2 regions of the Methylophaga sp. UBA2513 genome follow, and region 1 is predicted to be linked to the other one. Evidence: riboswitches for the same ligand, from Rfam matches in the RefSeq annotation. Region 1 holds a riboswitch; the other holds the start of a gene.

What was found. A riboswitch is a leader RNA that binds a small molecule or an ion and turns the genes downstream of it on or off. The one in region 1 is predicted to bind cobalamin.
Region 2: it holds a riboswitch for cobalamin, as region 1 does, so the genes downstream of both, B3V56_RS12780 (hypothetical protein) here and B3V56_RS09385 (cobaltochelatase subunit CobN) in region 1, are expected to answer to the same signal.

Annotation. Positions count from the first base shown of each region.
Region 1 covers NZ_DDNT01000015.1:11,741-22,029, forward strand. Annotated here, with positions in the region: gene B3V56_RS09360 (branched-chain amino acid transaminase) at 1-747, opposite strand, end outside; gene glnE (bifunctional [glutamate--ammonia ligase]-adenylyl-L-tyrosine phosphorylase/[glutamate--ammonia-ligase] adenylyltransferase) at 788-3,604, opposite strand; gene B3V56_RS09370 (lysozyme inhibitor LprI family protein) at 3,804-4,223, shown strand; gene B3V56_RS09375 (DUF2149 domain-containing protein) at 4,226-4,540, opposite strand; gene B3V56_RS09380 (MotA/TolQ/ExbB proton channel family protein) at 4,533-4,979, opposite strand; gene B3V56_RS09385 (cobaltochelatase subunit CobN) at 4,983-9,293, opposite strand; cobalamin riboswitch at 9,424-9,613, opposite strand; gene mscL (large conductance mechanosensitive channel protein MscL) at 9,792-10,247, shown strand.
Region 2 covers NZ_DDNT01000021.1:38,849-53,182, forward strand. Annotated here, with positions in the region: gene clpS (ATP-dependent Clp protease adapter ClpS) at 1-27, shown strand, start outside; gene clpA (ATP-dependent Clp protease ATP-binding subunit ClpA) at 65-2,329, shown strand; gene cobO (cob(I)yrinic acid a,c-diamide adenosyltransferase) at 2,674-3,282, opposite strand; gene B3V56_RS12740 (adenosylcobinamide-GDP ribazoletransferase) at 3,292-4,014, opposite strand; gene cobT (nicotinate-nucleotide--dimethylbenzimidazole phosphoribosyltransferase) at 4,014-5,075, opposite strand; gene cobU (bifunctional adenosylcobinamide kinase/adenosylcobinamide-phosphate guanylyltransferase) at 5,059-5,589, opposite strand; gene B3V56_RS12755 (cobyric acid synthase) at 5,586-7,049, opposite strand; gene cobD (threonine-phosphate decarboxylase CobD) at 7,046-8,035, opposite strand; gene cbiB (adenosylcobinamide-phosphate synthase CbiB) at 8,028-8,936, opposite strand; gene bluB (5,6-dimethylbenzimidazole synthase) at 8,933-9,595, opposite strand; gene B3V56_RS12775 (cobyrinate a,c-diamide synthase) at 9,592-10,881, opposite strand; gene B3V56_RS12780 (hypothetical protein) at 10,889-11,467, opposite strand; cobalamin riboswitch at 11,522-11,715, opposite strand; cobalamin riboswitch at 11,816-12,007, shown strand; gene B3V56_RS12785 (TonB-dependent receptor domain-containing protein) at 12,070-13,890, shown strand; gene B3V56_RS12790 (O-succinylhomoserine sulfhydrylase) at 14,020-14,334, shown strand, end outside.

The sequences.
Region 1 (10,289 bases):
CACTTCATCGCGTGTAATACGTTTCTCAACAACTTTCAGACCGATATCGCGTGCCAGTGTCATCACTGTTTCACGGGTGATGCCTTCTAACGCTGAGGTCAATTCAGGGGTGTACAACACACCATCACGCACCATGAAGAAGTTTTCACCACTACCTTCACACACAAAGCCTTGAGCATCTAATAGCAGCGCTTCGTCGTAACCGCAACTGACCGCTTCTTGCAACGCCATCATGGAATTCATGTAGTTACCGTTGGCCTTGGCTTTACACATGGTGATATTGACGTGGTGACGTGTGAACGATGACGTTCTGATACGAATACCTTTTGTCATGTTTTCTTCACCGAGGTAAGCTCCCCAATGCCATGCTGCGACCATAACATGTGTGTTCAGGTTATCTGCACGGATACCCATGCCTTCCGAACCATAAAAACACATCGGTCTAATATAAGCAGAGTCCAGATTATTTTCACGAACCACAGTACGTTGAGCTTCGTTGATCGTCTCTTTATCAAACGGCATGCCCATACCTAAAATTTTGGCGCTACGGAAAAGACGATCGGTATGTTCCTGCAAACGGAAGATAGCCGTGCCTTGTTCAGATTTATAAGCACGCACCCCTTCAAATACGCCCATGCCGTAATGAAGAGTATGTGTCAGGACGTGGACTTTGGCCTCACGCCACGGTACTAATTCACCGTCGAGCCAGATAACGCCATCACGATCTGCCATTGTTGCTACTGCCATATGCTTTATTCCAAGTTCATTGATTAATCTGAGTCTGGTTCTAGGCGATGTCACCTAACCAGCGCTGCCAAATCTGCACAACCTGCTGCGGGAAGTCTTGTAACTGAGACACCGACATTAATGCGGGTTTATCCTGCAATACGCAGTGGTTGGCTTCATTTCGATAGTAACGATATGCGTCGGCCAACATTTCCCCCTCAGCGGGTTCGAGCTTTCCGGAAGCCACCAGCGCTTCCAAAATCCTAATATTATCGGTGTAAACGAGTAATTCAGGCAAGTCCGTTGACCATGCCAACACTGCATATTGCACCATAAATTCAATATCAGTGATACCACCTTTACCCTGTTTTAGATCAAATAGTTGGCTATCACTCTTGTCTAACTGTTGACGCATTTTTGAACGCATGTCTCTGACTTGCTCAGCCAGCGTCTCTTGATCACGGGACTTGGCCAACACCTGTTGACGCGTGTCGAAGACCTTTTGCGCAAGTTCGGCATCCCCCATCACATTTCTTGCGCGTACCAAGGCTTGATGTTCCCATGTCCATGCTTCTTTTTGTTGATAATCAACAAAACCAGAAAATGGACTAACCAATAAACCCGATGCGCCACTAGGCCGCAAACGCATATCGACTTCATAAAGCAAACCACCGGGAGTGACTGTATTCAACAGATGAATCATGCGTTGAGCAAGGCGAGTATAAAATACCATCACATCTACGGGACGCTCGCCATCCGTCATGCCTTCCTGTGCATCATCAAAGATGAAGACCAGATCCAGATCCGAGCCATAACCTAATTCAAGCCCACCTAACTTACCGTAAGCCAGAATAGTCAAACCGCACTGCTTAGGGTCGTTATTATCTGTAATGGGTGGATACCCATGCTTGACCACTAAATGTTCCCAGGCTATTCGCCATACCTGTTCAAGTAGTATTTCCGCCAATTCCGTTAATTGATCCCCCACTCGCATTAACGGCAGTACCTCAGTGACATCGGCTGCCGCTACATGAAGCGTGGCAATTTGTCGGAACTCTCGCAAACGATTCATCAACTGCTCTAAGTCATCCGCATCAACCGAGGATAAAAACTGTAACAGCTGTTTTTTTAACTCTTCTCTCTCAGGTACTTCATAAAGGGAACGAGGATCGAGGAGCTCATCTAATAGCACAGGGTATTTCGCTAGCTGTGTACTTATTAATGGACTAGCAGAACAGAGCTTGACCAGTTGTGACAAGGCCATCGGATTTTCTACCAGCAGCGCCATATAAGCACTTCGACGCATGATGGACTCCATCAGAGGCATTAAGCGGGGTAGACAATCATCAGCGTTATCGACATTTCCAGTGGCTTGTAATAACAACGGTAATAGCTTCTCGAGCCGTTGCTGGCCTGTCTGGCTCAAGTTACGACAAATATGCAGATCGAGTAATTTATCAACAACCGCGAGTATCTGTTCAGGATTGTCATACCCACATTGTTGAATAAAGGTTAATTTCTCTTCCGGTTGAGCATTAAGGAAAGAAATTTTTATCCCAGCACCTTCATCACTGGCTTGAGGCGCCGTCAGCAATTGATCAAAATGCTCCTGTACTTGCTGCCTGTAGTCTCTAAGAGTGGCATAAAACGATGACCAGTCTTCGAAGCCCATACTGAGTGCCAACCTTAATCTTGAAGGCTCATCGCTTGGCAAAATATGGGTCTGCTGATCGGCCCAAGCCTGAATGCGGTGCTCTGTTCTACGAAGAAACGCATAGGCTTGTTTTAACTGATTGACCGCATAGACTGATAACAGGTTTCTATCAGCCAACAGGTCAAGAATCGTTAGAATCGGTCTTTGCTGCATGGGGCGATCTCGTCCACCATAGATCAACTGAAAAACCTGCCCTATAAACTCGATTTCTCGGATACCGCCGGTGCCCAGCTTGATATTGTCATCCATCCCTCTGTGGTGCATCTGTCCGGCAATCATGGATTTCATTTCACGCAATGAATCAAACATGCCGTAATCGAGATAACGTCGATATACAAACGGGCGCAGCATATCTGACAACGCTTTTTTATCCGCTTCATTGCCGGTAATAGCACGCGCTTTAATCATCGCGTAGCGTTCCCACTCTCTTCCCTGGGTCTGGTAATACTCTTCCATTGCATCAAAGCTGGAGACCAAAGCGCCACTCTCACCAAAGGGACGTAAGCGCATATCGACCCGAAACACAAAACCATCAACGGTCTGGTTATCCAGGGCCTGAATCAATTTGCGTCCAAGCCTAACGAAGAACTCGCTATTGCTTAACGGCTTCCTGCCCCCTTCGGTTTCCCCTTCCTCTGGGTATGTGAAGATAAGATCAATATCCGATGACAGGTTTAATTCGCCTGCACCCAGTTTCCCCATGCCTAAAACAATCATCTTCTGCTCACGACCATCATCGTCACAAGGGATGCCATTTATCTCGACCTGCCAGTCATAGAGAAGGCTTAAGGTCTGCTGAATACAGACATCGGCCATGGCGGACAGATCAGCCATGGTTTCGGCTAAATCAGACCAATTAGCTAAATCCCGCCAGATAATACGTACCATCATCCATTGACGAAAATGACGTAATTTCTGATGTAATTGTTCCTCGCTAGTGATGCCTTCGAGCATGGATTTCAGCTGCTGACGAATCTCATCCAATGACAGTTTTTTCTGCAATTGACCTGATTCAAGCAACTGCGCCAGCATCGATTCCTGTCTTTGCCCCCACTGGTTGACGTAATCACTGGCTGATAAGACATCAGGTGCCACTTTCAGCAGTTCGGGATAAGTCTTTAAGGCATTTTGCCATGGCTCTGGCAATACAAATGCTGAGGACATAAACACTCCGGATAACGATGGAAAAGCATTACTTTACATTAAGCTTGATTAATACCAAATGCGTAAACCATTCTAGCTAGTCAATAAAATAATCAAGAGATATGCACGCTAGTAAGGAGAACAAACCGCTATCAGTCTTCGCTTAATCATTCGCCTTAGGTGATAATCCAGGTTCGCACTAAGTTAGGAGTAAGAAACCATGATGCTAAAACGTACGCTTGCCCTGTTGAGCTTATTGTTGAGTTTTCCCGTTATCGCAGAGAGTGATTGCGCGTCTGCTTTTACTACGCTTGAAATTAACGCTTGTCTCAACGAAGAGTTGCAAGACAAAAAGGACATCATGCAGCAATACTTGGCAGTAGCTAAACAACGCTACAGCGATGAAACCAAAGTGGTAACTGCGATAGAAGCAGGACAATCGGCTTGGGAAGCCTATAAAATATCCCACTGTGACAGTGTTTACACTATATGGATGGACGGGACGATTCGTGGTGCCATGACGCTGAGCTGTCAGATAAACCTGACCGAGGCCAGAACGCATGAGATCTGGTCTAGCTATTTGACCTATATGGACAGCACTCCGGCTATCATGCCTGAACCAGAATTAACGTATGAGTAAACTCATTGCCCAATCATAATGAGCTTGCCCGTTTTTGGATCACGGTAAACCTGACCGACAGACTCATACCCCTCCGCACCACCTTGCATACCTTCAGGTAGCTGCGGTAATTCTTTCATCGATTGAAGTTCCGTCAGGGCATGCTCCGCTTGTTTTGCCTCGGCCTGGAAATGCTCCTGGAGCTGACTACTCATTGAAATTAATGCCGCAATCAGACCACAGGCAAACACCAACATTAAATCTAATAAATTGGCCATAGGGCCTAATGGCTCATCATCATTGCCATCAAAACGACTATGCCGCCAGCGTCTAGCCATGAGCCTGCTCCATGTTCGTTAAAACCTCGTCATACCAGCGGCGTCTCAATCGTCCGAGAACAAAACCGATAATGCCAACAAAGAGGCCCAGAACCGTGGTATCAAAGGCCACACTCATCGCCGTTGTTAAGATACTTAACTCACCATTACCAAGTGCAGATAATCCTGGTCCAAGCGGTATCAGTGTGCCCATCAACCCGAGCATAGGTGCAATTCTGGCTAAAAAATCACTCCGCTCAATTCGTTTGAAAGCTAATTTTTCAAAAGACTCAACCTGACCTGACTGCTGCCACTTCTTCAAACCAGAAAAGCGTTCAGCCAGCGCAATACCAATATCAATAATGCTCAAGGCGGCAAATAACATTAGCGCCCATATCACCGGTTCTAATAAAAATCCGACTAAGTGATGCATCACACCGATGGATTGTGAACTCAACATAACTTACTCCTTGAACTTGGCAGTTGGGGCTCGCATGCCTTTTGCCATGCCAGCCAACACTAACAACGCCACCAGACCTAATATCACATAGAGCCAGAAGCGTTGTTGCTGCGCTTGCTCTTTCTGTTGCTCTTCAGATGAATTCGTCTCTTGCTCAGGCTGAGTCGCTTTTTGCTCGGTGATTTCGGCAATATGACTTGGTGCATCATCCACTTCAGTTTCTGGCATTCTTGCCGCATTTAATACCTCAGCTAATTGCTGTTGATGAGACTCATCCAGGTAATCATTCAACCATACATACAAGGGGTGGGATGGTGAGGTATGGCCACTTCCCGGTAGCCCATTTGCAGAAACTAAATCAGTGAACTGCTGTGCCAGTTGTTCCAACGTAGCCTCATCGGCTTGCCAAAAACCTTTATAGGCTGCAACCAGCATAATCGCCAGCATATTACTTTTCACATGGACGTTATGATCTTGCTCAAGAAAGTCATCTAAGCCCAAGTCTAGTCCATCATCCACATACACCCGTTTAACTTCATCCCATACCCAGCTTTTCACAATGCCGGGATTGGTCACTTGCCAGCCCCATAGATATTCTAAAAACTCACTACCCATGGTGCGAGCACCGGCATACCCCTCCTTCATCAGCGGTTTAAGCCATTGCGGATTCAGATAACGACCACGCAGTTCACCTAACAATACGGTCTGCAAAGGATCAACGCGTAAATCCGTGGTATCACTGTGCGCCAGAATATAACTCTCTGGTGCCTGTCCACGTGTGGTTTCAATAGCGAGGCTTAAGCCGCCCAGATAATCAAAGGCATCATTGTTATCCATAACTCCATACAGATTACTGGCTCGTCCGAGATAAGTCTGACCGACATGTTGCAGCCTCTGTTGGAATAAGGCCTGCTGCGCCTGGCCGTCAAGCTCTGCGCCATAAGCATGGCCCATGCGATGAATATACGTTTCCGCGACTTCTTCACGATTTTCCCAGGCACCAGAGCGCTCAACCAGACGATTCACGCCAGCACCATAAGCACCCGGTGGGGTACCAAAAATACGGTAACTCGCCGTCAGGCCGGCTTGGTTTTCTGACACACCCGCACGTAATGCCGCACTGGCATCGTCTACCCAGCGGGCAGCAACCCGGTTCTGCTCTAAGGATTCAAAACCAGGATTTTCACTAACCTGTAAACGCTCTAAAGCCGCATCCAATGATAAGGTCAACGCCGGATAGTCACGACGAATCAAACCAGAAGAGGCATCCAGTGCCATCAATACAGCTTGTTCCAACCAAACTATCTGCGAACCATACAAATCACGGAATAGGCCGGATGTCGTCAGCAACATATCTCGGCGGATTCGGGGATGAGGCGAGGCTGATGAAGAAAGATCCAAACGTTCTAATCCACTAAAAATTCCACGACGACTCCAGGTCGGTTTCACCCCTAACATATCGTAAGCAAAAGCGATCATTGCACCTTCATCACGCACCACATCGGATGCCCATAACACTAAGGCATCACTATCCTGAGCGTTTTTTGCGGGAGTTTCTGCACGGGCTTTTTCGGCTAATGCGATACCGACTTTGTAGCCTAAACGTGATGGAATTAAGCTATCATCTAAGGCATAGAAATTACGTCCAGTCGGTAATGCTGATGGTGTGCGAATCGGATCATTACCTTTACCCGGCTCAACAAATTGACCATCTAAAGCAGCCAATAATGCCGACATTTCTGCAGCAGGTGAGCCGCGTAGAAGTGGATCCCAGCTCTCCGTAGCTTGTTTGCCATTATTCATTGAAGTAAGCATGGTTTGAACCGCTTGTTCAGACCAGTCTCGACCAAAAACATGTAGCCCCAGAGGCATAAAATCTTCTTGTAGAGTGGTCAGGTAATGGCCGATTTCGTGCACTAACAAATCGTCATCCACCTGCTCGAATGAACTCAATCCTCGCACTTCCAACTCACCAGCCATATTCGCTGTCAGTTCATCTTCCAGATTAAGTTTGGCGACTAAGCGTTTCATTTCCTCAATCGCACGATCGCGCATAGCCCCAGCATTCACAGGTGCAGCTTCATAACTTTCAACGACCTGTCGTAATTCCAGTAATTGATCATATAACTCAGTGCTAGCCAAAGGCGGTGTGAGGTGATCAACCATCACCGCGAGGCCACGGCGTTTTGCCTGAATACCCTCACCTACACCATCAACGATATAAGGGTAGATACTTGGCAAATCACCTAAAATTGCCTGAGGGTAATCATTCTCAGCCATACCCACTCGATGACGAGGTAAAAACTCGTAGGTCGAATGGCGGCCCAGATGAACTAAGGCATCAGCATGAAAGGTATTTCTTAGCCACTGATAAAACGCCAGATATTGATGTGGCGGCGGGAAGGATAAATTGGCATGCAATAATTCTTCATTCAGTTCCCAACCTCTTGGAGGCTGTGGACCAACAAAAATATTGCCAAACTCAAGACCGGGAATCAGGATTTTATCGTCATAAACCATCACATTCCCCGGCGCTTCGCCCCAGCCTCTTATGCCTTCTATCCATTGTTGGCTGATGGCATTAATTAATTGCTCAGCCTGTTGCCAGTCGATGTTTGCTAAAGGTCGCTGGTAGATGGTTTGTAGCTGACTGAGTAATTGCAACACACGGTCACGACCAGCATGGTCGGCCCCATCGACAACATGGCGGATATCTTCCATCACCCGAGCTAATAAATGGGCCGCAATACTTGGATCATTCAATGCTTTAGCTTGTTTTAGATTGGCATGTAATAAGCCCAGCGGGCCATTGACCATTTCTTGCTGTAGTGATTCTGGCAATGTTTGAAACCAGCTTTGGTAGCTTTTGCTATCCATTGTGTTGACTTGTGACGACATCGCAGCCAAAGCAACCTGATCTTCAGGTAGATTCACACCCCGTTGTTGTAATAAGTCGAGTAACTCAGCCGATGACGCTGGTAACTCACCGGTCTTATACCCTTGGTTTTTAAGGGAATGCAGAATATCGAACAAGGACTCCACGACGTTTAAATTATCAGCACCGATATTATGGCGACCAGGCGGATGGTTGTAATAGATAATCGCGATCTTTTTATCCTGATTCGCTTTATCTTGTAATTGCTGCCAGCGTTTTAAGCGCTTAACCAATAAGGTGACTTGTGACTCTACAGGTTCTGAGAAAGCCAGTCTGGCTCCAGTAAATTTATCGACTTCGGCGGGTGTCATCGTTGCAACCACCATTGGTTGAGACACCCCTTGTAACTCAGGCATAGCGACACGATAATGAACAGAATCCCAACTGATACCGGCTTCTGACAGCTCCCATTCAGCGTGGGTACTATCACTTAAACGCATCGCTTTTATCACCGGTACATTCAGTTTTTTTAATTCATCGGTGACAGCCTGCCGATGTTCCGATCCGCCAATCACAAAGTCTTGCAGAGACACCACTGAACTGATGTGTGATTTATTCTCAGCTAATAACTTGATGGCAGATAAACTGGCATCACCCCACGCAGTAAGCACTGACACACAACCAGTTGACTCATCAATAAGCTGTTTACAAACAGCATCCAGTAATGCCTTTTCTCCCGGCCGTTCCCCAGTTTCATAATCCACTAACACCACCCATGATGATTTTGCAGAAAACTCAAACTGATCTGGTGGAATGATTTTATCTTGATGATAAAGCCTGAGCTGTGCAGCTAATTGAGGACGCTCAGTTGTATTTTCATTTTTAACCAGATGATGTAGATGACTAATCAGTCCCTGCATATTTTCACTATTTCTTCCCAGCCAAAAGAATCGTGAAATCAACCACGCTTCCTGTGCCGGGTATTGTTCTAATAGCGATGCCATCCACTGCTCTGTCGATAACGCAGGATCTGGATGCTGCATTAATTTGTCAGGGGGCTCATTTAAAATGGGGTGACTGTTCAAACTTGACGCCCCCATAAGACGCTGATCGCTATGCAATGCGATAAGATTTTTTAGCAGACCTTTTTTGATATTTTCCATCAGCTGGTTGGCTGTTTCACCAAACACGCCGCCCGCGAAGACTAAATCTGACTGTTTTAATAAAGCGGCTTGTTGATTTACGCTTAAGTCTTGCCACTGTTCGGTCGTGCGTATTTGCACTGACGTGGAGGAATGAGAGGGGTGTTTTAAAAACTCATGCGCACCAGACACCACTTCCGGTACATTTCGTGGTGTGACAATCAGCAATAATTGCTCGGCCAGGACTGATGAAGAAAAAAGAAAAAGAATGAAACAAAGAATAAGTCGGTTAAACACAGCGCTATCCATCGATATATAAAAACACTGAGTTATCAAACCACGTCGGAAAGATCAGACACCGCTTAATAACTCAAAGATGATTCGCCATTAAACGGTTTCCCGCTCCAACTGCACACCCCGGCCATCGGATAATAACGTTTTCATGGCAGATATCCTGGCTCACGCTTCAACATTTCCAACTCACCTTCCCGAAATCGATCGATTTCAGTGGTTTTACATCATCGTTGTCAGAAACTTCACGTATACAGTTGCGGGGACAGCTTCGGTTAAGAATTCCCTTTTAACTCTGCTAAGAGACCATAAAAATCAGAATTATACGTACTTACCCGAGTAACAACCACGGTTTGGTGACGCAGACAATCTTGCGAACAAGAATAATGCACAAAATAAAGATAGACAGCCCAAATAGTGATGGCTAATATCCAACTGAGACTCAATGTTTAATCAGGATGCTCGCCCTCTATTTCAATGAAAACAACAAAAGGAAGATAAAGGATGTTGAAGGAATTCAAAGAGTTTGCAATGCGCGGCAATGTGTTAGATATGGCCGTGGGGATTATCATCGGTGGTGCGTTTGGCACCATTGTGAAGAGTTTGGTAGCCGACGTAATTATGCCACCTATTGGTCTATTACTGGGAGGTGTCGACTTTTCAGACTTATTTATCACGTTAAAAGAAGGTACTGTGGCAGGTCCATATGCCACCTTGGCAACAGCTCAGGAAGCTGGTGCTGTAGTGATTAGTTATGGCGTCTTTATTAATGCGGTCATCAGCTTTTTGATCGTCGCCTTTGCTGTTTTTCTGTTGATTCGTTCGGTCAATAAAATGCAACGTGAAAAAGAAGCAGAACCTGCACCTGCAGAAGCCACCAATAAAGAATGTCCAAGATGTTACTCAACCATTCTTATCAAAGCGACGCGTTGTCCACACTGTACATCAGAACTCGTATAAACAAAAAAGCCCCGACCAAATGGCCGGGGCTTTTTTAGCACT
Region 2 (14,334 bases), on a different contig from region 1:
TTGCAGTGTACGATGGAAGAGGAATGACCTAGTTCGATATCCAACCAACAAGGTGGAACGTAACATGTTAAGTAAAGAGCTCGAACAAACCCTCAGTCAGGCGTTTAATTATGCCCGCCAACGTGCTCATGAATTTCTTACCGTTGAGCATCTTCTGTTAGCGTTGCTGGAAAATGGCCAGGCATTAGCTGTGTTGAAAGCATGCGAAGTGGATATCACTGCTCTACGACAGGAATTAAGTGATTTTCTCGCTGATAATTTGCCGACACTTGCCGAAGACAGTGAACGTGAAACTCAACCGACCTTGGCTTTTCAGCGTATTTTACAACGTGCCGTCATGCATGTTCAGTCTTCGGGTGGCACAGAGGTGACGGGGGCCAATGTTCTGGTATCCATCTTTTCTGAACAGCAGTCACAGGCTGTTTATCTGCTTCAGAAACAGGATGTTACTCGTCTGGATGTCGTTAATGCTATCAGTCATGGCGAAGTTGAAGATTCTGCCATGCACTCTGAGTCTGAAGCCAAAGTAGATAGCGACGAGGTGTCTGATGAAGATAAAAGTCCTTTAACGCTATATGCAGAAAATCTTAATGCTGCCGCCATCAAAGGTAAGATTGATCCCCTTGTTGGACGTGCACATGAGTTAGAACGGACGCTACAAATCCTCTGTCGCCGCCGTAAAAATAATCCTCTATTCGTGGGTGAAGCTGGTGTCGGTAAAACAGCCCTTGCTGAAGGTCTGGCAAGACGGATTGTACATGGTGATGTGCCTGAAGTATTAGCTGAAACCACCATCTATTCATTAGACATGGGGGCGCTGGTCGCTGGTACAAAATATCGTGGTGATTTCGAAAAACGCTTGAAAGCCTTGCTACGGGAATTGAAAAAACAACCGCATGCGATTTTGTTTATCGATGAAATCCATACCATGATAGGTGCAGGCAGTGCGGGTAACAGCACGATGGATGCAGCGAACTTATTAAAACCACTATTAGCCAGTGGTGAACTAAAGTGTATTGGTTCGACAACCTATCAGGAATATCGCGGTATTTTTGAGCATGATCGTGCTTTGGCTCGTCGTTTCCAGAAGATTGATCTGCCTGAGCCAAGTGTCTCCGAAACCATTGAAATTCTTAAAGGACTTAAACCTGGTCTGGAAGAACATCATAATGTCCGTTACTCCAATGCGGCTATTGAACAAGCCGCTGAGTTGGCTCATCGTCATATCAATGATCGCTTCCTGCCAGACAAAGCCATTGATGTTTTAGATGAAGTGGGCGCTGCTCAACGTATTGCGCCAAAATCAAAACGTAAAAAATTGATTGGTGTGAATGATGTGCAGGCTATTGTGGCTAAAATTGCCCGTATTCCTGCCAAAACGGTGTCCAATGCTGATAAAGATAATCTACGTAAGCTGGACGAAAACCTTAAACGCGTTATCTTCGGACAGGATGAAGCGATTTCTGCTCTGGGTTCTGCGATTAAAATGGCCCGCTCAGGATTGGGGCATCCAGAAAAACCGACAGGTGCTTTCTTGTTTGCTGGTCCAACGGGTGTGGGTAAAACCGAAGTCACTCGTCAGTTAGCTCATAATCTTGGCGTGGATCTGATTCGTTTTGATATGTCGGAATATATGGAAAGTCATACTGTTTCCAGACTGATTGGTGCACCGCCTGGTTATGTCGGTTTTGATCAGGGGGGGCTGTTAACGGATGCCATCATCAAACAACCTCACGCAGTGCTGTTGTTGGATGAAATTGAGAAAGCGCATCCAGATGTGTTTAATCTGTTACTTCAAGTGATGGATCATGGCACGCTGACTGATAACAATGGTCGTAAAGCGGATTTCCGTCACGTCGTATTAGTGATGACCAGTAATGCCGGTGCCGCTGAGATGAGTAAACCTTCCATTGGTTTCACCAAACAGGACAATTTAACTTCTGACGGTAATGAAGCCCTGAAACGAACCTTCACGCCTGAGTTCCGTAACCGTCTTGATGGCATTATTCAATTCAAACCACTGGATAAAGATGCCATTCTTCGAGTAGCTGATAAAGCGGTATTAGAGCTTGAAATGTTACTTGAAGATAAAAACGTCACTATCGAGGTGGATGATGCGGCTCGCCAATGGCTGGCTGACCATGGTTACGATGTTCAAATGGGGGCTCGTCCTATGGCCAGACTGGTTCAGGAGAAAATCAAACGACCACTGGCTGATGAATTGCTATTTGGACAACTAAGTCAGGGTGGGGGACATGTTCGTGTCACCCTAAAAGATGAAGATATTCATCTGGAAATGGACAGTGCAGCGGAGGCTGTCAAATCCTGATTGATCCGTTCAAAATAGTGAAATAAAAAAAGCCCGGTAGTGTTCACTACCGGGCTTTTTGTTTTGTACTGGTCATTACTCTATGTCAACACTTTTCTACAGAGTTATACACTTGTCTTTTTTCTGTCATGCTTTTATTAAAAAGTTCCCCTAAGCGACTGATTTTTAATGCAGGCTTTGTAACTGTCTGATTTTAAAGGGTAAAATTATATGGTTATTTTTTAACCATTTCGAGAAGAGCCCTTGTACGAGAGGCACTTAGAGAGTAACTCCAAACTTAATCACAGAGTTATCCACAGAAAATGTGAGTAACTTTACAGTTATATGACAGCACAAAAAGGTGCTTATAACTCGATACCTTTCTGTGCTTTTATACCGGCCCGAAATGCATGTTTAACATCCTCAATACGACTCACGGTATCGGCGGCTTCTATGACACTTTCAGGAGCGCCTCTGCCCGTAATAATGACATGTTGCATGTCAGGTCGTTGTGCAATGTCATTCAACACTGTTTCTACATTGAGATATTTCATTTTTAAGACGATGTTCAGTTCATCTAATAACACTACATCAATGTCTGGATCGTTGAGCATGGCTTTGCAGACTTCCCAGCCTTTTTCTGCAGATGCAATGTCTTGCTCAAGGTTTTGGGTTTCCCAGGTAAACCCATCACCGACCACATGGTAGGACACTTCTTCAGGAAAGCGACGAAAAAAGGATTCTTCCCCTGTGCTGAATGCACCTTTGATAAACTGAACTACGCCGACTTTCATATCATGACCGAGCGCTCTTGCCACCATACCAAAGCCTGATGAGCTCTTACCTTTACCGTTACCCGTAATAACTAATAACAGGCCTTTGTCTTTTTCTGCTTTTTGAATTTTTTCATCGACCACACTTTTATGGCGTTGCATACGTTTTTTATGACGTTCACTTTTTTCAGTATCAGACATTGGACGTTCCTAAAACACAATTAAAAAGAATAGAAAGCTGATTTCCAGCAATTCGACCATCGCGCCGGCTGTATCACCAGTAAAGCCATCCAAACGATGCTCCATCGCGTATCGAAGTAATAAGAATACGATCAAACCCAGTAACAGCGGCGTGAAACCAAGACAGAAAAAAGCAATGAAGGTAGTGATTCCCATCATCCACTTCACTTGATTTACAGGTAGATAGTGTTTTAATACTGCACCGATGCCGTTGGGTCTGACGTAGTCAGTCGTGAGAAATAATAAAGGCATCGCTGTTCTGGCGAGGATAATGCTCCAGATTAATGCATAAATTTGACCTGAAGAAATAACAATTTCCAACAAGGCCAGTTTGAGTAATAAGGTTAATCCCAGGACCACCACGGCAATCGGACCGGCTGCAGGATCTTTCATGATCGCCAGCGTACGCTGTTTGCTGCCGATACCACCAAGCCAGGCATCAGCTGAGTCAGCAAGACCATCTATATGTAAACCGCCCGTTAACAATACCCAGACGGTCAGTAATAAAGCGGCGCTGAGTAAGCTATAGGAAACGGGTAAAACAGATACGACACCAGATAAAATGAATCCGATAATCAAGCCAACTAGCGGATAAAAAACTAAAGAGCGTCCAAGCTGTTGTTCAGTTGCGTTCGCATAACTGACAGGAATAATGGTGAGAAATTGTAGGGCTATTTGAAACGATAACCACATTATTTGTCTCCTTTACTGATGTTGGCTTGTTCAAAAGTCGCCATGCCGTTGTGTAACAGGCAAGCTTGGCGAAGTAGGGGAACAGCGACGGCAGCACCACTGCCTTCACCTAGACGCATATCCAGTTTGAGTAATGGTTCAGCGTTTAAGGCCTCTAAAACAACTTGATGGCCTGGCTCAGCGCTTTGATGACTGTATATAAACCAATCTTTGCAGCCAGCTTGTATTTTCTCTGCTATTAATGCTGCCACTGTACTGATAAAACCATCTATCAGCACCGGGATACCTTGTTTGGAACACGTCAGATAGGCACCCACCATTGCGGCGATTTCGAAACCTCCCAAGGTTTGCAATACGGTTAACGCATCCTTGTCGCGCTGCGCGGAATGTTGCTCAAGTGCTCGCCGAATAACGTTTAATTTGTGTTGAACACCTTGTTGATCCAGTCCTGTGCCGGGACCGACTAAGTCTGCGGGGTCACATGTTAGTAAAACAGAGGCTAAAGCTGTAGCAGCAGTGGTATTACCAATACCCATTTCACCGGCAATGTAGAGTTGCGTATTTTCAATATCACTGAATACATTATCACGGCCAATTAATAGTGCCTGCTGGCATTGCTGCTCAGTCATAGCCGAGCTCTGGCAAAAATTAGCGGTACCCGCATCGATACGTTTATCTAATACACCTGGAATTTCTTCTAATGCTTCCACAGTACCGACATTGATAACATCGAGCTTTGCCATCAACTCCTGAGCTAATACACTGATAGCGGCACCGCCATTGGCAAAGTTTCTGATCATCGCGGCGGTGACAGACTGAGGGAAGGCTGAAACACCTTCAGCCATCACGCCATGGTCTGCAGCATAAACAGTGATGTGCACATGCGTCAGGTCAGGGATTTCACTGGCTTGTAAACTCGCTATTTTGACGGCTAAGTTTTCCAGCTGACCGAGGGAACCTGGCGGTTTAGTCAACTGCTGCTGACGTGCTAACGCTTTTTGTTCATGCGTCTTATCTACCGCCTTAACAGGTTGTTTGAGCCATTCAGCGAAGTTGTTCATGCAGTTGTCCTTTTAAAAGATGAGGTAAACCTGCCACGGTTAAGATAACGTTATCGCTGATGTTGGCGATACGTTGATGTAAAACACCGGCCTCATCACAATAACGACGCGTTAAGTCCCCGAGAGGCATCACGCCCATATTGGTTTCATTACTGACCATAATGATGTGTTTATCAGAGGTTTGCAGCGTATCCAAAAAAGCTGATATCTGTTCTGTTAGAAGAACGTCTTCAGCTAATAAAAGATTGGTCAGCCAAAGCGTTAAACAATCTACAAGCACGACGTCAGTTGTGGCTTTTTTTATGGCATCCGCAAGATACAGTGGCTGCTCAATGGTTGGCCAGTTGTCTGGTCTTTGCTGCTGGTGCTGTTTGATCCGCTTTGCCATTTCATCATCATGCGCCTGCGCTGTAGCAATATAGGTGACGGATTCATTTGTGGTAGCTGCCCATTGTTCCGCTAAGCGGCTTTTACCTGATTTTGTGCCACCAAGGATTAACGTCGTTGTCATCATGCGTCCTCAAGTATCTGCATCAACTTATCCGTATCAATATGTGTAGCTACCATTTCTGCCAGTTTATTGATGTCATTTTCACGAAGTTGCCAATAATCAACAGATTCAACATTATCAAGACCTGCCCAACTCAATAACGCTTTTGCTGGTTCATCTTGTTCAAATAAACCATGCAGATAGGTGCCGATAATCTGTTTGTCATCACTGATGACACCATCTGGACCATGTGACAGATGTACAAGAGGCGATTTCAATGCGTTTCCTGTGCTGATACCCGCATGTATCTCATAACCTGAAATAGTGACAGGCACATTATTGATAAGTAATTGCCCCTGATTTTGTCGTAATGTTTTATGGCCAGCCAATATTGTTTCCATATCCAATAGACCAAGACCATCACTGCTACCAGGCTCACTTTCAATGCCATCCGGGTCATGAATTAGTCTGCCCAACATTTGAAAACCACCACAGATACCCAACACTTTGCCACCATAGCGACAGTGTTTCTGAATCGCTTCAGACCAGCCCTGAGTTATCAGCCAGTCCAAATCTGCTCTGACATGTTTGCTGCCAGGCAAAATAATCAGATCGGCTGCGGGAATGGTTTCATCAGGGCCAATAAACTGTAAATTGACTTGAGGATGAAGTCTCAGTGGGTCGAAATCCGTGTGATTACTGATACGTGGTAACACGGGAACAATAATATTGAGCTGTTTTTCCGAAGACGTGATTTGCTGCGTATTGACGGCATCTTCAGCTTCTAAATGCAGACCATGCAAATAGGGCAACACGCCTAACACCGGTTTACCTGTTTTTTGTTCCAGCCAGTCCAGACCTGGTTGCAATAAGCTAATATCTCCGCGAAAACGATTAATAATAAAGCCTTTAATACGTGCCTGTTCTGATTCAGATAAACACGATAATGTACCGACCAAATGGGCAAACACACCGCCACGATCAATATCAGCAATCAAAATGACCGGACAATCAACCGCTTCAGCAAAGCCCATATTGGCGATGTCTCGATCACGTAAATTGATCTCTGCCGGCGAACCTGCACCTTCAACCATCACCAGCTCATAATTGGATTCAAGCCAGTGATGTGAGTCCAGAACGGCTTGCATCGCTATTGGCTTATAGTCATGGTAAAAGCGGGCTTCCATATTAGCGACAGCTTTGCCATGGATAATGACCTGAGCACCGGAATCACTATTAGGTTTGAGTAATACCGGGTTCATATCAATATGCGGCGCCAGATGACAGGCTTGTGCTTGTACTGCCTGAGCTCGGCCAATCTCTCCTCCTTCAGCAGTCACTGCGCTATTGAGTGCCATATTTTGTGGTTTGAACGGTGCAACACGATAATTCTGCTGCACAAACCAACGACATAAGGCGGTGACCAACGTGCTTTTGCCTGCATCGGATGTGGTGCCCTGAATCATCAATGTTTTCTGTTTCATAACACTTCTCGCAGGGATTGTAGGGCTTTTTCCAGTTGCTGCCATTGCTGTTCATTGGCCGGTAAACCAAAACGCAAACTGGCAGGGGAGCTAAATAAGCGGGTCAGTACGGCTTGTTTTGCCAGATGTTCATGAATGTCGCTGGCGGCAGGATGCATCACCCATTGAAATAAATCAGTGCTGCCTGTGGGACTGAGCTTATAAGTGCTAAGCAACTGAGCTAAACGTTGAGACTGGTTTTGCAGTTGTTGAATGGTACGCTGCTGCCAGTCAGTATCCTTGAGTGCCTTTGTGGTGATAAAACGTGATGCAGTAGCAATGGGCCAGGGGCCAAGATGCTCTTCGACTTTATCCAGAATTGATTGTTCGGCGATTAAAAAGCCAACGCGACAACCTGCCAGACCAAAGAATTTGCCTATCGATCTCAGAATAAGTAGTCCGGGCATGGCCGGTAGGTTACAAAGACTTTTCTCGGGTGTTGTATCAATAAAAGCTTCATCAATGACTAGCCAGCCATCACCTTGTTGTAATTGCTGATGCCAGTTTAATAGCTGTTCTTTACTATATCGTCTGCCGCTTGGATTGGTTGGGTTGATAATAATCAACACATCCGTATGGGCAATCACAGAATCAATCTCTTCATGAGCAATGGCTTGAACATCGTGCCCGGCTTTTTGCCAACTATAGGCATGCTCTGCATAGCAAGGGTCTATCACTTTTACTCTGCATGGCCCACGTAACTGTGGTAAAAACTGTATAGCCGCCTGACTGCCGGGAAGGGCGATTAAAGATGGATTACCGTAATACTCTGCTGCCGAGTTAAGTAAATCATCATCTTGCTCTGGTAAACGGGTCCAGACAGATTCGGGTAATGCCGGAATGGGCCAGCCATTGGGATTGATCCCCGTTGATAAATCCAGCCAATGCTGGTGGGCGATACCATATTTTTTAATGTAGTGATTGAGTTTGCCACCATGCTCAAGCATAGCTGATACCTGTAATGATAGTGATGACGGCTATCCACAACAACAGACTATCCGTGACTAGATGTAAGGCCCGAGGAATATCATCTGCATTGGCTTCGCGATTTAAGCCAAGCGTTGGACGATCGTGCCAAATACCGTGATAACGTGCCTGGCCACCCAGCTCTATTTCCAGCGCCCCGGCACCTGCCGCCATCACCGGGCCAGCATTGGGACTATCCCATTGTTTAGCTTGCTGTCTCCAGCAATGTAGTCCAGAGCGGACATTGCCTACCAGTGCATAACTGAGCGCTGTTAATCGTGCCGGAATATAATTCATTAGGTCGTCAATACGGGCGGCAGCACGACCGAAATAGAGATAACGGTCAGTTTTATATCCCCACATAGCATCCAATGTATTACTCAGTCGGTAAATAACGACACCGGGAAGGCCCGCCACAATAAACCAGAACAAAGCTGAAAAAATGGCATCGGCGCCATTTTCTAATACCGATTCGATACTGGCTTTAGGAATATGTAATGTTTCTCTGTCACGGCTGACGATGTAACTGGTTAAGGTTTTTCCCTGTTCAATATCGCCTTGTTTTAATGAAGTGATAATCGGTGTCACATGATCGTATAAGCTACGATGACCAATACAGAGGTAGAGTACGATAACGCTGAATATCAGGTTAAGTGATGGAATGTCACTTATACAAGAGGCGATAAAAGCAAAAGGTGCGACCAGCACTAACCAGCCAAGCAGTCCTTTAATAAACTGCTTTTTAATGCCGTCACTAGCGTTGTACACTCTGTTTTCAATGTGTTTGGTGAGTTGACCAAAACCCACAAGCGGGTGACGACGTGTTGGTTCACCGAGTAACCAATCAAGCAATAAAGCAAGAATAATAAACAGTAAGGTCATAAACTGGCCGGTTTATCCCAGTGGTTTTCATATAAAACAGAGTCAAGTTCAATGCCCTGGCGCCAGTTTTCCATTTGTAGCATCGGCTCTGGATAAAACTCATTAACATGACCCAGGCACAGAATGGCGACAGGGGAGGCACCTGAAGGCAGCTTGAGTAAGTCTGCCAATGCTTCTGGTTCAAAAATAGATACCCAGCCCATACCCAGACCTTCGACTCTGGCGGCCAGCCACATGTTCTGAATGGCACAGGAAACGGAGGCCAAATCCATATTCGGCATGGTTCTCCTGCCAAAGATATGTTCTTCACGTTTATCGCATAAGGCGACAACCAGGATTTCAGCACAATTATCCATGCCCTCGACTTTTAAACGCATAAACTCATCTTCACGTTCGTTCATGGCTTTGGCCGTTTCTATGCGTTCTTTTTCGACCAGGGCTTTTATCTTTTCACGAATAATGGAATCAGTAATTCGAATAATTCGCCAGGGTTGCATCAGACCAACGCTTGGGGCTTGGTGTGCGGCCATTAATAAACGTTTTAGCTGTTTCGGTGCAACAGGATCAGGTCGAAAGTGACGCATATCCCGGCGCTCGGCTATTGCCCTGTAAACCGCTTCTTGTTCTGCTCTTGAAAATTGATGAGGGGAATCACTCATGGTGATAACCACGCTGCAATAAGATGAGGGTTAGAGTAAAAGTAAAAATGGATATAGCTGGCGGTCAGACGCTCTTGTTGATAAACAGCTTCATTGACTGATTTGCCATTAGGACACTGTCCGCTTATTTCAGATACTAATTCTGTGCTGAGTGAAGAATGATGATAAGTGTGACCTCTAATCGCTTGATTCTCAACGGTCACTTCCTGCAAACCAAGCGCGGTTAATCTGGCCTGGAGTTTCGCCTTAGCTGGCAAAATACCACACATTGTGGCGGTAACATCTGTCTTGTCTGTCAGCGTCTCGCAAAGGTATAACATGCCACCACATTCCGCGAGGATAGGTTTATTTGCCTCGTAATGTTGCTGAATAGCTTGTTGCATCTGTGTATTGGCACTTAATGCGGCCAAATGTAACTCCGGATATCCACCGGGTAAATAGAGACTATCGATATCAGGTAGCTCGGCATCATTGAGTGGAGAGAAAAAAACAAGCTCAGCACCTAAAGACTTCAGACAATCCAGGTTTGCCTGATAGAGAAAAGAGAAAGCGGCATCTTTGGCGATGCCAATCTTCAAACCATCCAGTAACGCTGGAAGTTGCGGAGTATCAATGAACGGAAAATCGATGTTTGGCAAAGACACTGAATCATCAAAATCAAAAGCCTCAAGCGTATGGCTTAAACGTTGTTCTAAATCTGTAATTTCACCGGCTTGTTGTAAGCCTAAATATCGACTGGGTAAGGCATGTTCAGTTTGTCGGTATAAGGTAGCAAGGCAGGGAAGTGTTGGAGGCAGGGCATTTTTGAGCATATCGGCATGACGTTCACTGCCGACTTTATTCGCTATAACCGCCGCCACCTGTGTGTCTTGCCGATAGTGATCCAAACCTACTGTAATCGCCGCGAAGGTTTGTGCCATGGCGCTGGCATCGATAACGGCGAGAATGGGTATACCAAAAGCTGCTGCCAGATCAGCTGTAGAAGGTTCGCCATCAAACAGTCCCATCACACCTTCAATCAGGATAATGTCAGCCTGTGCAGCGGCTTCTGCTAACAGTTGCTGACTATGTTGTTTGCCAACCATCCAAAGATCAAGTTGATAAACAGGGTGACCGGACGCCTGCTCTAAAACCATGGGGTCCAGAAAATCTGGACCCACTTTGAAGACTCGAACGTGTTTGTTTTGCTGCCTGTAATGTCTTGCTAGTACAGCCGTAACCGTCGTTTTACCCTGACCAGATGCGGGTGCAGCAATGACTACAGCAGCGCATGACTGCGACTGCATTTATTAACTACTTTTGATCAGCTTGATGTGTGGTTTTGGTGAAGTACATAGACACATGGCAAATCATGGCCACCACCAGATAAAAACTCATCACCGCCAGGTTTTTAGGGAAGTATTGAATAAAGCGTTGTGTGTATTCAGTGAATGTTGGATCAGGATAACGACCAGAGAAGAAGTAAAAACCACCACCACTAAATAGTGTGGCTGCAGTGGCGGCTACTAATACACTGCCAACAAGAGGCAATAAGGTGGCAGCATTAAATTGGTATTTCGATGCATACCAGCGTCCAGCCATCCATAAGCTGCCATAAGCAGGAATGAGAAAACCGTAAGCAGGAGACATACAGAAACTAGTGCTCAATTGACCACCACCCAACAACACACTGGTGATATCGAGACCAGCCGCCATCGCTAAAAACACGGGAAACCAGGCTGCTGAACTGAGGTAAAGACCTGCTAAGAAAAAGATAGCCCATGATGCACTGGGTAATGCATCGACAGAAGCAAAATGATGACCTCGGGTCATAAACATTAAAAGCGCTAAGAGACCAGCAATAATTAGTTGCTGAGAACGAGATAAGGTCATGATGTGATTCTCCAGTGTGCCCACCCGCACACAATAGGTTTGAATTTGCCAAGAGGCACGTTGTATTTTCAGGCCGGTCTCCGGACTCGTGAGTGTTGCCTGATAAACACCTTCCCATACAGCACTGTACAGTGGCATTAGGTTTATCTGATCTCACTTACCGTTGCGGGGGCAGTGTCGGCATTATCTATTGATGCACCGACTTCCCGTTTACTCGCGATTGCAATACCTAAAACTCGCGATAGAATAAGGATTAATACGATATATTGTCAATTTGACGTGAAGAATAAACTCTCAACTTTAATATAAGAGGATGGCGTAGGTTTGACGTATGGATGCGCAGCCATTACTATGCGCGGCTCTTCAGGTGCTCTGTTTAGGCAGAGTTAAACGGGAAGTTGGTGACAAATCCAACACTGCCCCCGCAACGGTAAGCGTTGAAAAGCACATCATTAAGCCACTGCGAATCTCGTGGGAAGGCGATGTGTCAGGCATAGCCACAACGTAAGTCCGGAGACCGGCCTGAGGTTTCATAACAACACCATAGTGTTGTGACCCTTTTAACCTTGGAGCGCGGGTGAGCGTATCCTCAGGAGACAATTATGACCTTGTTTTCAAAGGCGTTGCCTTTGCGTGCTTGCACGCGCCTTTCAGCATTTACGCTGATTTCTTCTTTACTTTCTTTACCTGCCATCGCCAGTGATGAGCTTAATTCCATTACCGTCACAGCGAATCGTATGCCTACGGAAAATGCGTTGGCGCCGACCACGGTGATTACGCGGGAGCAAATCGAAAAATTACAAATCAATGATCTTCCAACACTTTTATCAAGAACACCTGGCGTCGATATGGCAAGAAATGGTGGGCTCGGAAATAGCACGAGTTTATTCATAAGAGGTTCGAATTCAGACCATGTTCTCGTACTTGTCGATGGCGTCAAATGGTTTTCAGCGACATCAGGTGGATCGGCCTTACAACACTTTCCTGTTCAGCTTATTGATAGGATAGAAATCGTGAGAGGGCCGAGATCCGGTGTATATGGATCAGAAGCTATTGGTGGTGTTATTCAAATTTTCACCAGAAAAGGTCAGGAAGGTGAAATAAAGCCGTTTTTCTCTATCGCTACTGGAACAAAAAATACTCAAACCGCGTCAGCAGGTGTGAGTGGTGGCACCAAAAATACTAAATATAACCTTAGTTACAGTCACTTATCATCGAACGGTATTGATGTCAGAGAAACAACGGATCCAGATCATGATGGATACAGAAATAATAGTCTATCGTTCAATGTTCAGCACAAAATCACAAATGATTGGCAAGTTGGTACGACCTTATTAAGGACACAAGGTCGTGCATACTATGATGGCTCTGGTAATCCATCCAGTAAAGTTGTGGAACAAGTCGTTGGAGTCAATACAAGTATCAATATTAACGACTTATGGCTGACATCCTTTACGTTGTCAGAGTCACGAGATAAATCTCAAGCCTACGCTGACAACATCGCAGGTAATGACTTTAATACACGCCACAGAACGATAAGTTGGCTTAACACACTGACGCTGAATGAAAAAAACAAACTAAATGTAGGCATCGATTTAGATAATGACCGCGTTGATGGAGCCTATGACTATCGTGAAACATCACGAGACAATCATGCTGTGTTTGCCAGCTGGCAAGGTCAGGCAAATATTCATGACTGGATGATTAGTGCTCGCTATGATGACAATGAAGCATTCGGTGATGAGACGACTGGAACTGCTGAATGGGGTATGTCTGTAACGGATGACATCCGGTTTGTTGCAAGCGCTGGTACGGCGTTTAAAGCCCCGACCTTTAATCAGCTCTACGCCCCTGATTTTGGCTGGTTTGTCGGTAACCCAGATTTAGATGCAGAAAAGTCAAAAAATTATGGTATTGCTCTACAGTCCACGCCAAGCTGGGGAACATGGTCAGTTAATCTCTACAAAAACAAAGTAAGGGATTTATTGTCATTTCAGGGCAACACGTACGTGAATGTTGATGAAGCTGAGATAAAAGGGATTGAATTTGATGCATCAACCCAGCTGTCTGGATGGGATGTCAATTTCAACGCAGCTATTCTCGACCCAGAAGACACGGACACGGGTAATACATTAGCAAGACGAGCCAGACAATTGGCTAACATTAACCTGGATCACGCCATCAATCATCAGTGGTCTGTGGGCGGCAGTCTAAAGCTGAGAGGAAAGAGCTATGATAATGCCTCTAATACCAACCGTTTGGGTGGATATGGATTAGTTGATCTGAGAGTCGCTTACCAATTCAAACCGGAATGGACTGTCAGACTCACTGGTGAAAATATGCTCAATAAAGACTACCAGACAGCGGATACATACAATAGCCTTGGTAGAACAGTGATGTTATCTCTGAGCTATCAACCATAAAACCGACTAGGCTTCATAAAAAATACCCGAACAAGTTTCGGGTATTTTTTTGACTGAAACTCAGGATTCATCTGGTCAGTAGCCTGCTAAAAATATAGAATTGTTACATCTTTTTTATGTTGAACTCCCATGACAGATAAATATGACAATAAAGGCTTTGCTACCAAAGCCGTTCGAGTTGGTCACAAAAGAACTGCCGAGTCAGAACAGTCTGAACCTATATTCCCAACGTCCAGCTTTGTCTTCGAAAGTGCAGAGCAAGCTGCAGCACGATTTGGTGGTGATGAGCCGGGTAATATCTATTCTCGTTTTACTAATCCCACCGTTCGCACTTTTGAACAGCGTTTAGCTGCTTTGGAAGGTGGTGAGTCCTGTGTTGCTACTTCATCTGGCATGTCGGCGATTTTATCGACAATGATGGCCTTATTATCAGCCGGTGATCAT